One region of the Aliivibrio sp. S2TY2 genome, then DNA from elsewhere that is predicted to be linked to it. Evidence: predicted binding sites of a transcription regulator. Region 1 holds the regulator's gene; each other region holds the start of a gene.

Region 1 (5,044 bases):
TATGGCGATGAGCACGCATTATCTCTTGATTAATGGTCTCTTCGTAGTAACGGCGATTGTATAAACCAGTTAATGGATCGCTTATGGCTTGCTCTCGCAATTTTTCTTGTAAATTTAAATTAGCCAAAGCAAGACCAAGGTGTTCAGCCACAGTAAATGCCAACTTTTGCACATTAGCTGCGAGCTCTTTTTCTTCTCCAAGGTAAATATGCATCATACCGATAGTGTTTCCATGAGCTGTCAGGGGAATGCACAGTGTTTGATCCGTTCCTGTTGCTGACATATGAGAGCACGGTAGAGTAGTATATTTATCATTGGCTAAATGGAACTTACCTTTACGTAAAGCCCAGCATTCTTCAGGTGCATATGTCTTGTTACCAGGCCATGCTCCGCCCCAATCTAATTTAACTAATAACTGGTTGCGAGATGAACGCATTAATGAAACAACACCATTAACGTCCCCAAGAATACGAGGAAGAATATCCTCCACAACCATTTGAGCTTCATTTATTGAATTACAAGCGGCTAACATATTAGCTAAACGGTGTAACAGCTCAATTTCTTGAGTTCGTTGGTCGATGCGTTCTTCTTGTAAGTCTTGTTCATTTTTTACCTGTTGCTGAATAAGCTTATTACTTAATAGGGATGAAGCGATAACTAATGCGATATTGATCCCCATTAAAATCATAAGAATATTCATTAACTCTTCAACCATGGCATCAATTCGAGTTAATGGTGTTGCAACTCGGAGGATATAAGTTTGCCCTTGATAATCAAATGATTGTGCAGCATAAAGTAAATTTTTGAAGCGTGATGTACTAAAGCGCGTTGTTGTGCCATACCCTGTAGTTTTAGCATCAATGACTTCTTTACGATTTAGATGATTCTCTAGCTTTAACGTAGAGACTAAAGATATGTCACTATCGGCAATTGGAGTACCGTTAGATTTGATGAGAGTGATGTGATCTTCTTTCGCTAACTCAATATCAGTTTTAACATAGATATCAAGCGCAGTTAGATCTGAGAAAGAGATATTATCATCTTTAATTTTTGTTATGACTCGCGATACTTCTTCAGATAATCCACCTTCAACTTTATTTTCAAGCCAATTAGAAAGTGTTGAATTGAAAATAAAAAGGCCAAGAGACATGGTAATTATCATGCATATTATAGGTAGATAGAGCCATTTTTTACTGATTGTATTTTTTTTCATCTAAGGTATCCGATAATTCACTAGGCCATTTAATGGTCTGCAGTACTATATAGGATATATGAATAATCGAGAAAAGAATAGAGCATTTACATAAAAGTTAAATTAATGTAAGTGGTATGCGCTATTTTTAGGTTTGTCGTGTAATTAAGCGAATATAGCTTAGGGGAGAGTATGAAATATAGCTCTTTATTGTCGAATAAAGAGCTGTATTTACTATTCAGAAGTAAACTGAGATAGAGTGAATTATTCTATAACTGCTTTCTTAATTCATCTCTGGTATCAGATGAAATAACAGACCAGTGAGTACCTTTAATCGCACCTTCAAGAGACCAAAGTAATTCATCGCTCACACTGCTAGAGTGCGTTTGCTGAATGGCTTTGTATGCGTTAACTGACCCTGTATCACGAAGTTCTTCAACAGTATTAATACCTGCCTTTTTAAGCATTCGTTCTGTTGCTAATCGTAAATTTGGTAGGTCTTTAATTCGAGATGGACCTTCTGATTTCTGTTTTTCTTTATCTTTTTTAGCGACATCTAGAGCGATAACCGCTTGTAATAAGATTGAATCAGGTTCTTTCCAACATTCTGCTGAAATTGCAAAATATTTGGTCACAACAGGAAAACCACGTTTTTTATAAACGTATGGTTCAAATCCTTGCTCTTTAAATAAGTTGATAGTGTCATCACTTGCTCTTAAATGCAGCTTATCTTGAACGACAAGTGCGAACATAGTGCTGTCGATAAATATACCGAAACCACCAAACATAGAACGTGAAGTGATCTTTCCTAGAGAGGAGAGGAGACGGAGTGATTCTTTTAGTACTGGTTTATCCATTGCAATAATTCTCGGTTAGTAAGTCTATGTCACTAAACAACTGAGCCCGAGGAAATAGTAGCAAGTTCAAAATATAGAATTGTTATTTTAAAGTAAAAATTAACAATGCATAAAAGAATACTTGCCATCGGCAACCCCGCTACCCTATATAAAACTTAGGCCGGAAGCTTTGCGTCCTGCACTTTCGCACAGTTTGCCCTGTTCGTGACTTTGGATGATGATATAGCAATCAATAAGTCAAGAGACCAAAAAAAATCAAAAGTGTGATCTTGCTCCATAAAATTAACGTCATTTTTGTTAAGTTGGTTCAACTTTTCCTTGAAAATGACGTTGATTGTTCTTGTTTTGTAAATTTAAACTTTATTATTTAGTCTTATCAAAAACACTATTTCGAGATACTACTTCAGGCTGCATTTCAAAAATACGACGCTCGTGATGTTTATCTTTTATACGCTCTAATAAAATTTCAACCGCAGTTTTTCCGACTCTTCGCTTAGGTTGATGAATTGTAGTGAGTGGTGGAGAGAAATAAGCAGATAACTCAATATTATCATATCCAATCACTGAGATATCTTCAGGTACACGTAAACCAGACTGTTTAATTCGACTAATCGCGGCTAATGCCATAATGTCATTGAAACAGAATATAGCTGTTGGCTGTTTGTCCATTGCGATTAGTTTATCTATCGCTTTAGCTGCAGAAGCACATTCAAAATCACCTTCTAAAATCCAATTTGGATTAAAGGCTAATCCTGCCTCTTCATGTGCACGTTTAAAACCATGGATTCGCTCATTACATGTAGCTTTATCCGCTTGACCAGTAATGCATGCGATTTCAGTATGACCTTTTTCAATCAAATGTTTAGTCGCTAAGTAACCACCTTTTTCTGAATTATCAATGATTTTATCTGTGTGTGGGCTGTCTGGGCCCCAGTCCATGATAACCATAGGTAGTTCGGTGTTTTTCTCAAGAAGAGCAAGAAGTTGCTCATTTAGATCAGAACACATAACAAGTAAGCCATCTACTCGTTTCTCTGCCAGCATACGGATGTAATGTTTTTGCTTTTCTAGATCACCTTCGGTATTACACATAAACAATGTGTAGCCTTGCTTGTAACAGTAATTTTCAACACCGTGCATTACTTCTGCAAAAAAAGGATTGAATGATTGCGTTACTAGCATACCGATAGTTCGTGTTGTGTTGCATTTTAAACTACGAGCTACGGCACTTGGTGCGTAATTTAATTCGTCAACAGCTTCCCACACGCGTTTTTGTGTTGCTTCAGCGACGAAGCGAGTTTTATTTATTACGTGAGATACGGTTGTTGTTGATACCGCTGCTAATTTTGCAACGTCTTTAATTGTAGCCATATTTAAGCCTTAACATAGTTAAATAAGGGGCTATTTATGTTCCAACAAAATAGGTGTTGCTCTTTTAAAGAACTGATGGAAGATAAATAGGCCCTGATAAATGAAAAAAACCGCTAAAAATGCGGCTTTTATTTAATGTTTTAATTTTATCGTTTGCGTACACATACTATAGGTAAAGTATAGTGCAAACAATTATTGATTTCATAAATTCTAGTTGTAATCTGATTTATATCACGTACTTGTTAATTTATATCATCAAAATGAGTGACTCAATTACTCACCAGTAAGGAATGCAGCATCTAACTGTAAGAACGTCACTAAGAAATGTGTAACCGCTGCGTAGAAGCCGAAGTCATCTCGCTCTTGGCAGATTTGGCTAAAGCGTGGTGTCCATGATAAGAGTTGCTCATTAATGAAGTTTAACTGAGCGGCCATGTAAGCTTCAAATTCTTCTTCAGAAGCTTGTTGGTTTGTCATTACGATTAAATTACCAAGAAAATCAAGTTCAATGGCAATGTGATCGGCAGGCTCATTAAATTCAGCTTTTTGTGCGATGTTATATTTCTCTAATAGTGCACGCATTTCTTGTGCTGGTTTTGCATTCAAAAGACCTGATTTATCAAGGTATAGTGATGCATAAGGTAGGGCACTGCTTTTATCTGAACCTAAAAAAGCTTGGCAAAAGTCGGCAGAAAGTTCAAGTTGTGCGTCTTCACGTTTTTGTAATTGATTTAACTTTTCAATTAGAGCACTCACTGAGCTAGATAATTCTGCGGTTTCAGCTAAGTTTGATAAAAATGTACGAACTTCAAAGCTATTGTATTCTTCTAATTGTTCTGCGGTTAATTCGCTTGTTAATAAACTTGACAGCCACCAGTAAATTTCAGCGCGTTGTTCGTTAAATGCAGTCAATTCGTTCATGTATTCGTCACTCCAAAAAATTTATATGGGAATTGTACTGGATAAGTGTGAAAAGGAATAGCACCTATCATTAACAGCGTGTATAAATATATATGTAAAGATTAAAGCCGGATTTTGGTTAAGATTTGTTTTGAATCAAACAAATCACAGATATATCAATTGAAAATTGGCATTATTACAAAATATGAATAGAATAAGATAAGAACCATCCAAATAACCATAAAAAGAGAAAATTATGAGCTATCACATTTTAGTTGTTGAAGACGAAGTGGTAACTCGCTCTAAACTTGTAGGCTATTTTGAAGCCGAGGGATATCAAGTGAGCGAGGCTGAAACAGGTGCAGAAATGCGAACTATTTTGGCTGAACAAAAAGTTGATTTAATTATGCTTGATATAAACCTACCAGGAGAGGATGGTTTATTGTTGGCACGCGAACTGCGTAGCCAATCTAATATTGGTATTATTCTTGTTACAGGACGAACTGATAGTATTGATCGAATCGTAGGCTTGGAAATGGGTGCTGATGATTACGTCACTAAACCTGTTGAGCTACGTGAACTTTTAGTCCGAGTTAAAAACTTATTTTGGCGTATGTCATTAGCTAATGAACCGGCAGAGTTAGATGAATCAAATGTAGTTCGTTTTGGCGAGTGGACATTTGATATTCAACGTCGAGCATTATCAAATAATGGTGAGCCAGTA
Region 2 (5,044 bases), on a different contig from region 1:
AAAGGAAGAATGACACCACGAGCTGCACCACCAGCACCAATTAATAAAATGTGTTTATCTTCTAAAGGTACTTGGTACTGCAATAAATCTTGAACTAACCCTTCGCCATCTGTGTTATCACCTAAAATAATGCCATCGTCCAATTTTTTAAGTGTATTTACGGCTCCTGCTAGCTTTGCTCTTTCGGTTAATTGATCGACAAACTGAAATGCTTCTTCTTTAAAAGGGACCGTTACATTACAGCCTTTTCCTTGTTGAGAAAAAAACGCGGTCACTGACTCAACAAAACCATTTATGGGTGCTTCAATTGCTGAATATTCTAAATTCTGCATTGTTTGACGAGCAAATAAGGTATGAATAAAAGGTGATTTACTGTGTTTAACCGGGTTACCAAAAACGGCATACTTATCCATGTGAAAATATTCCCTGCAATGAAAGCGCTAAATGATGTTAGTAACCTTACCTTAAACCTATCATTGATGCATTAACCCTGGCGTAGCGTATTACCTGTTTTCGCATCACGAATTTCGGTTGGTTGAGTGCGATTACCCACTTCTCCTTGAAAAATTACCACACCTGTATTTCCTAGTTGAGCTTCAACTTCGGCAACACTTCGACAAGGTTCTAATCCTGAGAGGTTAGCACTGGTTGAAGTAATGGGTTTACCAAATGCATTACAAATAGCTTTCACTTGAGGATGACCCGTTACTCTGACAGCAATACTATTAAACTGCCCAGTAACTAAAGATAATGTGGTTTCTTTAACAGGAACAATCCAAGTGACAGGACCAGGCCATGATGCTTTAATGGCATTAACTTGATCTTCTGTTAATTGTTCTAAATCTATATAAGGTAATAGTTGTTCAATAGATGCTGCAATTAAGATTAACCCTTTTTCTTTTGGTCTCTGTTTTACATCTAACAATTTTAGTAAGGCTTGCTCATTATCTGGATCACAACCAACACCAAAAACACCTTCGGTCGGATAAGCGATAACATTCCCTATGTTCAAGGCTTCTACGACTTGATTTAGATTCTTCACATTAATACCACTCTCTTCTATATATTGTATCTATTCTATTGATCTACTCAAATCACACAACTGCTTTCCTTTTTTGAATTGTCATCAATCATTAATAAGTTGAGCATTTCCTTACGCAAACGTTTTCCTTAATAAAAAATAACCGTATAATGCAGATAACTTTTCTATATTGCCAATATCTTTATTTAAGGAGTTCACAATGAAAGTCGGTATTATCATGGGTTCAAAATCAGACTGGCCAACAATGAAACTGGCCGCTGAGATGCTTGACCGCTTTAATGTGCCTTATGAGACAAAAGTGGTTTCTGCACACAGAACTCCTCAATTACTTGCCGATTATGCAACTCAAGCAAAAGATCGTGGCATTAAAGTAATTATCGCTGGAGCAGGCGGCGCTGCACACCTTCCTGGAATGGCCGCTGCATTCACAAGCGTTCCGGTTTTAGGTGTTCCAGTACAATCTCGCGCACTTAAAGGAATGGATTCATTGCTTTCAATTGTGCAAATGCCAAAAGGTATTGCTGTTGGTACGCTTGCGATAGGTGAGGCGGGAGCGGCTAATGCGGGTATTCTTGCTGCTCAAATCATTGGCACATCAAACGAAGAAGTAATGGCTGCGGTTGAAGCTTTCCGTAAAGAACAAACTGAAATGGTGTTAGAGAACCCAGACCCATCAGAGGATTAATCATGAATGTTCTTATTTTAGGTTCAGGTCAATTAGCTCGAATGATGTCTTTAGCTAGTGCTCCACTGAATATTGATGTGATCGCTTATGATGTTAATAGCCAACAAATTGTACATCCATTAACTCAACAGCCAATTGATTTATCATTAGAGCAAGCGATAAACAATGTTGATGTAATTACCGCTGAGTTTGAACATATTCCTCATCATATTCTAGATATTTGCAGTATTAGTGGAAAATTCCAACCAACGCCTGATGCAATAAAGGCGGGAGGAGATCGTCGTCTTGAGAAAAAGTTATTAGACAATGCTCATGTTGCAAACGCCAAATACCATATCATCAATACCAAACAAGACTTTCTTAATGCTATCGATACTGTAGGGATCCCTATGGTTTTGAAAAGTGCCTTAGGTGGTTATGATGGAAAGGGTCAATGGCGCTTAAAAGATCTTTCTCAAGTTGATTCTATTTGGGAAGAAATGGATGAGCTAATCAAAAACTCTCCAGATCAAGCCATGGTTGCTGAACAATTTATTCCATTTAACCGTGAAGTTTCACTTATTGGCGCTCGTAATAAAAACGGTCAAATGGTGACTTACCCACTGACTAAAAATGTTCATGTCGATGGAGTTTTGGCTTTATCAACCGCATTAGAAGGCACCAGTGAGTTGCAAGAACAAGCCGATCGTATGTTTACTGCTATCGCAGATGAGCTTAATTATATCGGAGTGCTTGCTATTGAGTTTTTCGATGTAGACGGAAAGTTACTTGTAAATGAAATCGCGCCACGAGTTCATAACTCTGGACATTGGACTCAGCAAGGTACTGATGTTTGCCAATTTGAAATGCACATTCGAGCAGTATGCAACTTACCATTAACAGGCAATGAATTACTTCGCTCAACAGCGATGATTAATATTTTAGGTGAAGATAGCTTACCAGATGAAATATTAACAATGCCGAATTGCCATATTCATTGGTATGGAAAAGAGAAGCGAGCGGGTAGAAAAATGGGCCATATTAACGTGTGTGCCGACTCTCCTGAAATGCTACAAAAAGAGCTTTCTAAACTTGCGAATATTTTAGATAAACAAGCCTTTAAAGCTCTTTCTTAAATCTTAGGTATGAGTAACTTAATACTAGTGATTAAGTTACTCTGCTTGGTTCTGAACTTCGGCACACTTTTTATCTGCACAAATGAGTCGTACCCCTACTGCTGTTTCTTTTTTTAGCAGCAACTCAAAACCACATTTTTGACAACACCCTTGTTGCGGCTCTAAATTGACAGCAAAACGACAGGCCGGATAAGCGTCACACGCATAAAATGATTTACCAAAACGTGACTGTTTTTCATGCAACAAGCCTTTTTTGCAACTCGGGCATTCAATCAACTCTTTTGGTTCTTCCTTTTTCTGCTCTAATGATTCAATGTGCGTACATATGGGATAAGTAGAACAACCGATAAACATTCCATATCGACCTTGCCTTAATACTAACTCATTTTCACACTCAGGACATGGGATCCCCAGCTCTTTAACTATATGACCATCATTACTTTTTAATGGGCGAATATAGTCGCATTCAGGATAATTTTGGCACCCCAAAAATGGACCTCGTTTACCATAACGGATCATAAGTTCACCGCTACATTCCGGACAACTTTGATGCTCTAGCGCGTGTTCGTGAGCTTGAAATAATTGCTTATCTATTTTCCCAGACATTCAAAAACCTTAATGCGTAATGCCTACATCTGCAGTATAAAGCAGCTCTTCCATCTGCGTATAAGCACTCTCTTGACCTGGAACATTGAACAACACCATTAGCACGACCCATTTCAAATCGTCCAAAGAAAGATCCTCTGTTTCTAATGCCATTACCTGTTCGATGACCATTTCTCTCGTTTCACTTGTCAGAACTTTAATTTGCTCTAAAAAAAGTAAAAAACCACGACAAGCAGTGTCAATTCCATCAATTTCTTGTTGAGTATACACGCGCATTGACGTTGATGTACTTGGTTCTATGTGCGTATAAGAATCCGATTCTTGTAGACGAGCTAAGTCTTCTAACCAATCAAGTGCTTTATAAATAGCCTCTTGGTGAAAGCCTGCTTTTAATAATTCTTCTTCAAGTTTTTCTTGTTCTACGTTTAGTTCAACATCACTATGGATATATGTTTCAAATAGATACATAAGAACATCCATCATGGCTAGCCCCTCCGCTTTTTAATGTAACCCCCTGGGACTGCAGCGATGAAACCTTGCAACTCTAATTCAAGTAATTGCATCATGATTTCATGTACAGGCATCTGACACCGCTCTGCGATTATATCAACAGGCGTCGCCTCACTGCCTACGGTAGCGAACACTTCAGGAAATGGCAATTGTTCTGTGATAACTTCTTGATCGAATAAGGACGGTTGGTGAGATATTGCACATTCAGTTAAAGCCCCAATTTCATCAAAAATATCTTCTGGAGATGAAACCAGTTTTGCTCCTGCTTTAATTAAGCTATTTGATCCTTGAGCCGTAGGGTTTTGAATCGACCCTGGAAGTGCAAAGACTTCTCGACCTTGTTCATTAGCATACCTTGCTGTAATCAGCGATCCTGAACGCTCAGCAGCTTCAACAACCAATACACCCGTCGAGAGTCCACTAATGATCCGATTTCGCCTGGGGAAATTATCAGCTCTTGGTGGTGTGTCAGGTCTAAACTCAGAAACCAAGGCGCCATTTTCACTCACTCGCTGAGCCAAGGCTCGATGCTTAGCTGGGTATATCTTTTCTAGTCCAGAACCAAGAACAGCAATGGTTTTTCCTTTTGCTTCTATTGCACCATGATGTGCATACCCATCCACACCTAACGCAAGACCACTGGTTACAACATAATTATGTTGAACAATTGAGCGAGCAAATTCTTTAGAGCAATCTAATCCTTCAAGACTGGCATTTCTACTCCCAACTATCGCAACTTGTGGTTCAGACAAACACAACGCATCGCCCTTAACAAAAAGTACAGGAGGTGGAGCACTAATCTCAGACAACAACTTAGGGTATCTAGGGTCGGTTAATGGCAAGATAGTATGATCAGAACTCTTTGCTTGCCAAGTCAAGCAGGCCTCAACTTGCTTATTCCCCATCTGTTTTAAATAAGTAATTTGAGATGAAGATAGGCCTAAAGCTTGTAACTGCTCATTATTGTATTGCAGAATATTTTCAACTGAATCGACACTGAGTAAACGAGACATTACCTTCCCACCTACTCTAGGACAAAAGCATAAAGTTAACCAAGCCGATAGATGATCTTCAGAAATGGGCATA
Region 3 (5,044 bases), on a different contig from region 1:
GGTAAAGATGAAGAAGAAAACGTAGAAGTATTACGTTGGGGTAACCCTCTAGCGTATGACTTTGAAGTAAAAGATCATGTTGAGCTTGGTGAAATGGCTGATGGCCTTGATTTTGCGAGCGCAGTTAAAATCTCTGGTTCTCGTTTTATCGTAATGAAAGGTCAATTTGCGCGTCTTCACCGTGCGCTTTCACAATTCATGCTTGATCTTCATACAGAAGAACACGGTTACATGGAAATGTACGTACCTTACTTAGTAAACCACGATAGCCTATATGGTACGGGTCAATTACCTAAGTTTGGTGAAGATCTATTCCACACAAGCCCATTAACAGAGCAAGTGAGTGATGTTCCTCTTAAGATGCTATCACTTATCCCAACAGCTGAAGTTCCAGTAACAAATATGGTTCGTGACACAATTACTGAAGAAGCTGATTTACCTCTGAAAATGACGGCTCACACACCATGTTTCCGTTCTGAAGCGGGTTCTTACGGTCGTGATACTCGTGGCCTTATCCGTATGCACCAATTCGACAAAGTTGAATTAGTTCAAATTACGAAACCAGAAGATTCAATGGCAGCGCTTGAAGAGCTAACAGGTCATGCTGAGAAAGTACTTCAACTTCTAGAGCTTCCATACCGTAAAGTAGTACTTTGTACAGGTGATATGGGCTTCGGTTCTCGTAAAACTTATGATTTAGAAGTATGGGTTCCAGCACAAGAAACGTACCGTGAGATCTCTTCTTGTTCAAACATGTGGGATTTCCAAGCTCGTCGTATGCAAGCGCGTTTCCGTCGTCAAGGCGAGAAGAAACCAGAATTAGTTCACACACTGAACGGTTCAGGTCTTGCAGTAGGTCGTACAATGGTTGCTATCCTAGAGAACTTCCAACAAGCTAATGGTAAGATTGCTATCCCTGAAGTACTACGTAAGTACATGAACGGTGTAGAATTCATCGGTTAATCTGTTCTATAAAATAGACTAGATAAACATTAAAAAGCCGCTGTATGTTAAGTCATACAGCGGCTTTTGTTTGTCTGCTATTTACATTATTTAAGCAGTGCTTGATTTAGCCACTGATCAAATTGACCTTTTGGTAATGCACCATTAATCATATCTACACGTTGGCCATTCTTAAAGACCATGATCGTAGGGATAGAGCGGATCTGATATTGTGCGGCAATTTGTTGTTGGGCTTCCGTATTTACTTTTACACAGCGAATTTGGCCATTGCGTTCGGCAGCAACGTCTTCAAATACCGGAGAGAATCCAACGCATGGATTACACCACGGGGCCCAGAAGTCGATAACAACAGGTTTATCACTATTCATTAAAGCAGCAAGATTATCAGTGGTACCTTCTAGCGGCTTTCCATCTAATAGGTGTTCTTTACAGCGACCACACGTAGCCGTGTCATTAATGCGTTCAATAGGAAGGCGGTTGAGTCCATTGCATGATGGGCATCTAGATTGAAATTGAGACATGGTATTCCTTTATTATTTTCTGCAATAAGCAGTTTGTGAGCATAAAGAAATAATGGGGGTGTAAAGTAAGAGATTCAATGAGAGAGGATAATAAAAAAGGAGCAAATGAATGCTCCTTAGTCGTTAAAGACGAACGATAAAATTAATCACGTTTCCATAACATGTGGCAGAATTTGTGTTCAGGATCACGGCTGACTAGCATACGAGCAAATACATCATCCAATACGTCTGATTCTTCATTGACTAAGCCAATGAGAACTTCCGTGTATACTTCGCCATTAACTTCAAAGCCAACGTGTCCAGCCCAATCATCACGAGTATCAACAACTTCAGCAGCGCCGCGATCATCAAATTGTAGAGTAAATAATGCAACATCAGCTGGTTCAAGGTTGTCTTGAGCCATTTCAAGGAAAATATCGTAAGCGACTTCGATTACGTCATCATAGCTAATTAGTTCAGTTGTCATGGTGGTTACCTTTAAAAAATACACAGATAAATTATCATGAATGGCCTTAGTAAGGCTAGAAGTATAAACAAATAGAAAGAGCAAACGTTTGCCTTTCATTGAGGCTAATATCAGTAGTTGCGGCAGAGTTATTGAGCGGCTAAACTTCGCACTTCTTCCATTAGCCAGTTGAATGATTATTTTATGAAATTTCCAGGTCAGCGTAAATCCAAGCATTATTTTCCAGTTCACGCTCGTGATCCATTAGTTAGCCAAGCTCAAGAAACCAAAAAAATGTCGCGTACGCACATTATCGGTATTGATCAAACGTTAGTGGATATTGAAGCTCGAATTGACGATGCTTTTATTGAGAAGTATGGCTTGAGTAAAGGACACTCACTGGTTATCGATAATGATAAAGCGGAAATGCTTTATAATGAGCTTAAAGATAACAACATGATCACCAACGAATTCGCTGGTGGTACGATTGGTAATACACTTCACAACTATTCAGTACTCGCTGATGATAAATCAACTCTGTTAGGTGTGATGAGTGAAGACATTCATATTGGTAGCTATTCATATCGCTACTTATGTAATACGTCTAGCCGAATGGATTTGAACTACCTTCAACCTGTTCCGGGTGCGATTGGACGCTGTTTTGCACTTATTAGTCAAGACGGTGAACGCACGTTTGCGATCAGCGAAGGCGATATGAACCAGCTTCGTTCAGAAAGTATTCCAGAGAAAATCTTTAAAAACGCATCTGCGTTAGTACTGACTGCTTATTTAGTTCGTTGTAAAGATGGTGATCCAATGCCAGAAGCAACAATGAAAGCGATTGAGTACGCTAAAAAATATGATGTACCAGTGGTGTTGACCATGGGTACTAAATTTGTGGTTCAAGATGATCCACAATACTGGCGTGATTTCTTAAACGATCATGTAACCGTTGTTGCTATGAATGAAGAAGAAGGTGAAGCCCTTACAGGCGCATCAGATCCTCTAGAAGCAGCAGATAAAGCACTTGAGTGGGTTGATCTTGTATTATGTACCGCGGGCCCTGTAGGGCTTTATATGGCAGGTTATACAGAGGATGAAGCGAAGCGTGAGACTTCATTACCATTACTTCCAGGTACTATTCCAGAATTTAACCAATTTGAGTTTAGCCGTCCTGCAATTAAAGACAGCTGTGAAAATCCAATGAAGGTGTATTCCCATATCTCACCATACATGGGCGGCCCTGAAAAAATCAAGAATACCAATGGGGCAGGCGATGGTGCGTTGTCGGCTTTATTACATGATATGGCAGCAAACCATTATCACCGTAATAATGTACCTAATTCAAGTAAGCATCAGCACTCATACCTAACATACTCTTCGTTTTCTCAAGTATGTAAGTACTCAAACCGTGTAAGCTTTGAAGTATTAGCGCAACATTCACCACGTTTATCTCGTGGTTTACCAGAGCGTGAAGATTCGTTAGAAGAGTCGTACTGGGAAAGATAATTTCAGCATCTGCTTACTATTAAAATAGATGATATAAAAAACGGAAGCCTTAGTGCTTCCGTTTTTTGTTTATGGCTTTAAGATTAAGCGTTAATTGTTGTACTTAACACAAATGATTCATTAGGTTGAATTACTTTAGCTGTTTCTAGACTTGCAGCATGATAGGTTGATTCAACACACACCATCGTTTGATAACCATCATTGTTCATGTCACCCATAGATTCAGCGCCTTCAGCCCACGGATTCCAGATAACCGCGGCATTGTGCCCTGAATTAGTAACAGACAATGTACGTTGTGTATCAGAGATTAGGACGGTATTTTCTGGCTGAGTGTAAACACGGTCAACCGCCGCATTAATTGATAATGTATCACCGCCCGAACATATTTTCCCTTCCAGTAAGCCATCAATATAGCTTGATCCCATACCGGTAATTGTTGTGGTGTTAATATCAGCAACATTTAGGTACGTGTGTAATGCTCCTGAGCAGTTCCACGCTTTATCATCTGTATTTTTTGCATCAAGAGTAATCGTTAGCTGATCGCCAATTTCTACTGTTAAGCGAGCTTCAAATTCAAATGGCCAAATAGCTTTGGTTTCTTCTGAAGCTTCTAAACCAAGAACCACCATCACCCCATTTTCGTTTTCACGGTGTTCTATTAATGTCCAAGTACTATTGCGAGCAAAGCCGTGGGCAGGGTTGGCGATACGGCCAAACCAAGGCCAGCAAACAGGTACACCACCGCGAATGGCTTTTTCAGGGTTAAAGATAGCTTCTTTACTCATCCAGATAAGGTCATCTTGGCCTTTTGGAGTGAAAGACAGTACATGTCCACCATGTAATGAAATAGCCGCTTCTGCTTTGTCATGAATAATGCGTACGATCTTAACATCATCAAGTTGAGCAATAGTAACGCTATCAGATAACACACTGATGGTTGGAAGGTGAGTAATGTTCATGGATAACTCCTAAAATAATAAATACATATTCTTTTTCAGGTAGGAATAACGGAATAATGATCGAGAAAAGGAATAGGTACTTTTGTTTAAATAACAGGTACAAAAAAGGCGACAATTAAGTCGCCTTTCATTCTTAAAAGATACAAAACCTTTTAAGTTAGCTTTCAAAGAAAGTCTATACTAATGCTTACTTAGAGATGTGAGCGATTAGGTCAAGAACTTTGTTTGAGTAACCGATTTCGTTGTCGTACCAAGATACAACTTTAACGAATTTGTCAGTTAGAGCAACACCAGCTGCAGCATCAAATACTGAAGTTTGTGTTTCGCCGATGAAGTCTTGAGAAACAACAGCTTCGTCTGTGTAACCTAGAACGCCAGCAAGCTCGCCTTCAGATGCTTCTTTCATAGCAGCACAGATAGCTTCGTAAGATGCAGCAGTTTTTAGGTTAACTGTTAGGTCAACTACAGAAACGTTAGCAGTTGGTACACGGAAAGCCATACCAGTTAGAAGGCCGTTTAGTTCAGGAAGAACAACGCCTACAGCTTTAGCAGCACCAGTTGAAGATGGGATGATGTTTTGAGAAGCACCACGGCCACCACGCCAGTCTTTAGCAGAAGGACCATCTACAGTTTTTTGAGTTGCTGTA
Region 4 (5,044 bases), on a different contig from region 1:
AGTAAATAACCATGGTATGCGCAAGCGGCTTCATCAGAAACCAAGTGTGGGATTGCCATTAATGGACGTGGGCTGCACGCTAGGCCAAGAATGTTCTTCTCTGTTGCACGAGCCAGTGCCGTAATATTTTCTGGCGTTAACTCTTCATCCGATAATTGATAAAGCGCTCGTTCAAAATAAGGAACAACAAGAATACTGCGCTCTTGGTATGCACGGAAAGGTTGTTTGCTGTCGATCATCGCTTTGATTATTGAATCAGGAACTGAATTGCCATCGGCATCGAGAGCATACTGTTTTAGCCAATCGGCATCTTCTAATAGGCTGTCGCAGAACATAGATTGTGTTTCAGCATAGGCCATTGATGTTGGTGCAAACTCTTGTGAGAAACACGGAGCATTCATTTTTACATTAGAGAAATGTGCAGCATGCCCGCCCTCATGGAATAAGGTGTTCATACCATCATAACCACTGCCTATTTGGTCTGGTTTAGCGTTACTAGTGAAGTTTACTTTTGCAGCAACCCATTCACCTTTTTCATCATAAAAAGAAGGGATAGGACCATGACAGAAACCATTTGGGTATTTGCCTTTACGATCCAATAAATCAAGGGTTAATTCTGCGCCAGAGAATTCGATGTTTAAGCGTCCGAATGATTCAACCCAACGACGCAGCGATTTAGAAAACGGCACATAAGGGTCTAATTCACGCATGACATCGCCAGCAAACGAGAATACAAAGTTATGAGCCAGTAACGCATTATCGCCTTTATCTGAGGCGAGTTGATTTAAACTGGTTTGATTACAATCACGAGTACGGATTTCAAAATCATCCAAAATGGCAAACAGTTCATCTGCACTCATTTTCTCTTTTTTGGTTACTGAGTAATCAAAGAAAGTATCAAAACCTTGAGATCGAGCAAATTTGTTGCGTAGTTTAATTAATTCAATAAATCCGTTTTGTAATAGCCATTGCTCTAAGCCAAGAAACGCTTGGTGTGCAGACTGGCGGGTATTTTCATCAGAGCTAGTGCGAACAACAGAAGCGAGCACAGGAAGAGAACCTTCAACTGTTTTTCCTTCTTCGTTCACATACGTCATGGTGTGTTTTTGTTTTTTCTCAAACAGCCCAGCTTCAAACTTAATTAACTCTGACTTTAGAGTTTGAGCTTGTTCAGATTCAATTGCATGAGATTCAAAAGTGTCTAACCACCCCGCTAACCCAATTAGAGTTTGTTTTTTTTCTTCGATATTTTCTATTGTGTCTGCAAGAGTGATTTGTTCTTTAATTGCAGTTATTTGCTCTGCATTACTTAAAAATTTAGTCCATGAAGTCTCGGCCTCAGTAGAGCCTTGGTGATCATCACTTAACCCCATATAGGTGTCCCAAAAGAAGTTTTCTTTAGTGCGATGAATTGATAAATAACGTTGGTTTAAGTCATTAAGATAAGCAGTAGCAGTCATTTTCTTCCCTTTAAATACAGACTTGTAGGAGATGAATTATGACACAGATAAGATACAAGTTATAAGTAGGCTTTAAAAAGCTCGTTTATTTAAAGGTTAGGATCAGATTTTAAGATGTTATAAAAAATTAGAATATTTTACAGTAACTCATTGCAATACTGAGACGGTAACGATTGCTTATTTATATTTCTCTCAGTTTATGCAAAAATGCGCGCAGAAAATTAACTCCACTTACGGTTACCTATTTTAAGGAATGTTCTAATGTCGCAGAGCAATGTACAGAGTACGGCACCACAATCTAATTTAGATAAAAAACTTGATGGCTTTTTTAAGATCTCTGAGCGTGGCAGCAGCGTGAAAACAGAAATGATCGCAGGTCTAACGACATTTTTAGCGATGGTTTACTCGGTTATCGTTGTGCCAAGCATGTTAGGTGCCGCAGGGTTTGATACCGGTGCTGTATTTGTTGCTACCTGTTTAGTAGCGGCATTTGGTTCATTGCTAATGGGGTTATGGGTAAATCTTCCAATGGCGATTGGCTGTGCTATTTCATTAACGGCATTTACCGCGTTTAGTCTGGTGTTAGGGCAAGGGGTGAGTATTCCGGTTGCGCTTGGTGCTGTATTTATCATGGGGGCTTTGTTTACGCTTATTACGGTGACAGGCGTTCGTCAGTGGATCTTAAATAACCTGCCATCAGGTATTGCTCACGGTACTGGTATTGGTATTGGTCTGTTCTTATTGCTGATTGCTGCGGATGGTACAGGCTTAATCGTAAAAAATGCACACGCAGGCCTACCTATTATGTTAGGTGACATTAAGTCGTTCTCTGTGATCATGTCTGTTCTTGGTCTTGCTGCTATTTTTGGTTTAGAGAAGAAGCGTGTTCCTGGTGGTATTCTGTTGGTGATTGTGGCTATTTCCGTTATCGGCTTAATCTTCGATCCAAGCGTAACTTACAATGGCTTTTTTGCTTTACCGAGTTTAGAAACCGCAGATGGCAGTTCGTTAATTGGTTCTATGGATATCATGGGGGCATTAACACCTGCGATTCTTCCTGTTGTTATTGCTTTGGTTATGACAGCGGTATTTGATGCAACAGGTACAATTCGTGCGTTAGCTGGTCAAGCGAACTTACTAGATAAAGATGGCAAGATCATTGATGGCGGTAAAGCCTTAACTGCAGATTCTGCAAGTTCAATGGTGGCTGGTCTTGTTGGTGGTGCACCAGCGGCTGTTTATATTGAATCTGCAGCAGGTACTGCAGCGGGTGGTAAAACAGGCCTTACAGCAACGGTTGTTGGTGTGTTGTTCTTAGTGATGATCTTCTTATCGCCAGTTAGTTACTTAGTTCCTACTTACGCAACGGCTCCTGCACTGATGTACGTTGGCTTACTGATGCTAAGTAACGTGTCGAAGCTGGATTTTGAAGATTCGGTAGATGCATTATCTGGCCTTGTTTGTGCGGTATTCATTATTCTTTCTGCCAACATCGTAACGGGTATCATGATTGGTTTTACGACGCTTGTTGTTGGCCGTGTATTTGCTGGCGAGCTTAAGAAGCTGAATGTGGGTATTGTCTCTATTACTGTTGCTTTAATTGTATTCTATGTGGGTGGTTGGGCTATTTAATCGTTCCATTCCGAGAAGCGTAATTGCACTGAAATTAACATTTTTAGAAGCCAGTGAGAGAGTTCGCTGGCTTTTTTTATATAAAAACAAGACAGCTTGGCCATTAAGGGTTAGGCTAAAAGTATCAGTAATAACGGCTTAAGAAGTAAATTATGTCTAATCCAACATCGATTATTATTGCGGGATCTACCGGTCTCATAGGGAACCATTTATTGAACTTTGCATTGAAGAGTGACGATATAAGCCGCGTATACAGTGTCAGTCGTCGTCCATTAGATGCGAGTAGCTCAAAGCTAGTTCAAATGATAGACTCAGAGTTGAAAATCAATAAAGAACAAGTACAAGAAGCCTCACCAACAATAGGCTTTATTACTTTGGGAACTACGCTAAAAAAAGCAGGCAGCAAAGCCGCATTAAAAGCGATTGATCTCACCTTAGTCGTTAATACTGCCAAGGAAATGTATAATATAGGTGTTAAGCATGTTTATGTGGTTTCATGCATCGGGGCGTCACCTTCAGCGTTATCTCACTATTTAAAATGCAAAGGACAAATGGAAACTGAGATATCATGCATTGGGTTTGAGAGTGTGACGTTTATGCAACCTGGTCCATTAGCAGGAGACAGGGATGAGCCAAGAAAAGACGAAGTATTATTGCAGGCAGTAGCAAGAGTATTCACACCTATTATGAAAGGCTTTTTACTTAATTATAAGCCAATTGAAGGGGAAAAAGTGGCTCAATGCATGCTTGGTTTGGCCTTAGAAAATAATCAGCTGAGAGGCATACACCATTATACATCAAAAGCGATGTTTGGGTTGCAAAAGTAATTAGTATAAAAAAGCCAATGGTATATTCCATTGGCTTTTGATTATCGATAAAGTCCAATATTGCAGCGTTTAATAGCTATTGGATAAATCATACACTCGCAGAGTTTGCTTAAGTGTTTCAATATCATCACCAATATAGTGAATAATTCGCGGTGTATTCGGTAATAATGTAAAGCTTGAATCTGTGAAACGACCATTACCATCGTGCTCTAAGTGGGTAAAAAATGCAGGGTTATCAGAGCGTAAGGTAATTTCAGGGCCATTTAGTGCCACCTCAATTTTTGCTTTTTTAAGCGTAAGTGGTTTGAAGGTTGGGGCTGCAAACCATGTATTTTCATTTTGAATACCGTTCACTTTCGTCTCAACAAAAAAGAAACTATTGTTGGCATTTAGTTGGAATTTTTCTTTGCATAACGACCAAATAACATCATTACCATCTGCTTCAATCGTATAATTCATAGACCATTGGCCTAATATCTCACCATCAAAATCCATCCAATAAACGGTGCCATCAAGATGGTTTTCATCACGGCTATCATTAACTGCTCGAATACGTAACTCGGTTTCTGTTTCTTCAAAAGGCACATAGGTCGACGCGAAAAATCGTTTCGCGTGGTAATGAAGTTGTTTCCATCGGCCGCTGTATTCAATACTAGACCATGAACTGACAGGCCAGTTGTCGTTAAGTTGCCAATACAGCATTCCACGACATATAGGGCTGATAGCTCGCCAATATTCGCACCCTGTTTTGATCGCAATAGATTGCTGAACTTGGCTTAAATACAGCATATTCTCAAAACTAGATGGGAAGCGAAAATAGCGAGTAAACATTTCGGTGATAATGCTATTGCCGCGTCCGTTCTTTTGATGGCTCTCAAAGGTTGGAGAGGTGACATTCCAATCTTGCTCTGGAACAAAACGTTTTACTTCCGCAAAAGAAGGCCATGACTGAAAACCAAACTCAGAGCAAAAACGAGGTTTGATATCTAAATACGCATTAAATGATTTACCAGAGTGCCAAACATCCCAAAAGTGCATATCGCCTCGGTTATCATTGTGCCATGCATCACCAAAATCCATATCTCCATTGCACGGTGAGCTGCTCCAAAAACGACGGCTAGGATC

The links. The regulator PurR, encoded in region 1, represses purine synthesis genes. The targets are predictions, from matches to a motif close to TNANGNAAACGTTTNCNTNA.
Region 2: a site for PurR is predicted at 1,154-1,173, ahead of purE (5-(carboxyamino)imidazole ribonucleotide mutase). Genes of this name have one in related genera too.
Region 3: a site for PurR is predicted at 2,027-2,046, ahead of PVK63_RS00820 (inosine/guanosine kinase). Genes of this name have one in related genera too.
Region 4: a site for PurR is predicted at 1,622-1,641, ahead of PVK63_RS05700 (NCS2 family permease). Genes of this name have one in related genera too.

The regions. Positions count from the first base shown of each region.
Region 1 covers NZ_JARACS010000010.1:10,520-15,563, forward strand. The annotation lists gene PVK63_RS14645 (sensor domain-containing diguanylate cyclase) at 1-1,150, opposite strand, end outside; gene PVK63_RS14650 (TfoX/Sxy family DNA transformation protein) at 1,462-2,049, opposite strand; cyclic di-GMP riboswitch class I at 2,176-2,257, opposite strand; gene purR (HTH-type transcriptional repressor PurR) at 2,413-3,420, opposite strand; gene torD (molecular chaperone TorD) at 3,694-4,341, opposite strand; gene torR (two-component system response regulator TorR) at 4,577-5,044, shown strand, end outside.
Region 2 covers NZ_JARACS010000004.1:1,467-6,510, forward strand. The annotation lists gene aroE (shikimate dehydrogenase) at 1-413, opposite strand, end outside; gene PVK63_RS08175 (Sua5/YciO/YrdC/YwlC family protein) at 485-1,042, opposite strand; gene purE (5-(carboxyamino)imidazole ribonucleotide mutase) at 1,242-1,727, shown strand; gene PVK63_RS08185 (5-(carboxyamino)imidazole ribonucleotide synthase) at 1,730-2,842, shown strand; gene PVK63_RS08190 (DNA topoisomerase family protein) at 2,879-3,448, opposite strand; gene PVK63_RS08195 (DUF494 family protein) at 3,458-3,931, opposite strand; gene dprA (DNA-processing protein DprA) at 3,934-5,037, opposite strand.
Region 3 covers NZ_JARACS010000001.1:188,534-193,577, forward strand. The annotation lists gene serS (serine--tRNA ligase) at 1-963, shown strand, start outside; gene trxC (thioredoxin TrxC) at 1,050-1,484, opposite strand; gene PVK63_RS00815 (HI1450 family dsDNA-mimic protein) at 1,627-1,950, opposite strand; gene PVK63_RS00820 (inosine/guanosine kinase) at 2,134-3,438, shown strand; gene PVK63_RS00825 (D-hexose-6-phosphate mutarotase) at 3,522-4,397, opposite strand; gene gap (type I glyceraldehyde-3-phosphate dehydrogenase) at 4,585-5,044, opposite strand, start outside.
Region 4 covers NZ_JARACS010000002.1:416,817-421,860, reverse strand. The annotation lists gene PVK63_RS05705 (M3 family metallopeptidase) at 1-1,460, opposite strand, end outside; gene PVK63_RS05700 (NCS2 family permease) at 1,722-3,092, shown strand; gene PVK63_RS05695 (nucleoside-diphosphate sugar epimerase) at 3,245-3,919, shown strand; gene PVK63_RS05690 (beta-mannosidase) at 3,989-5,044, opposite strand, start outside.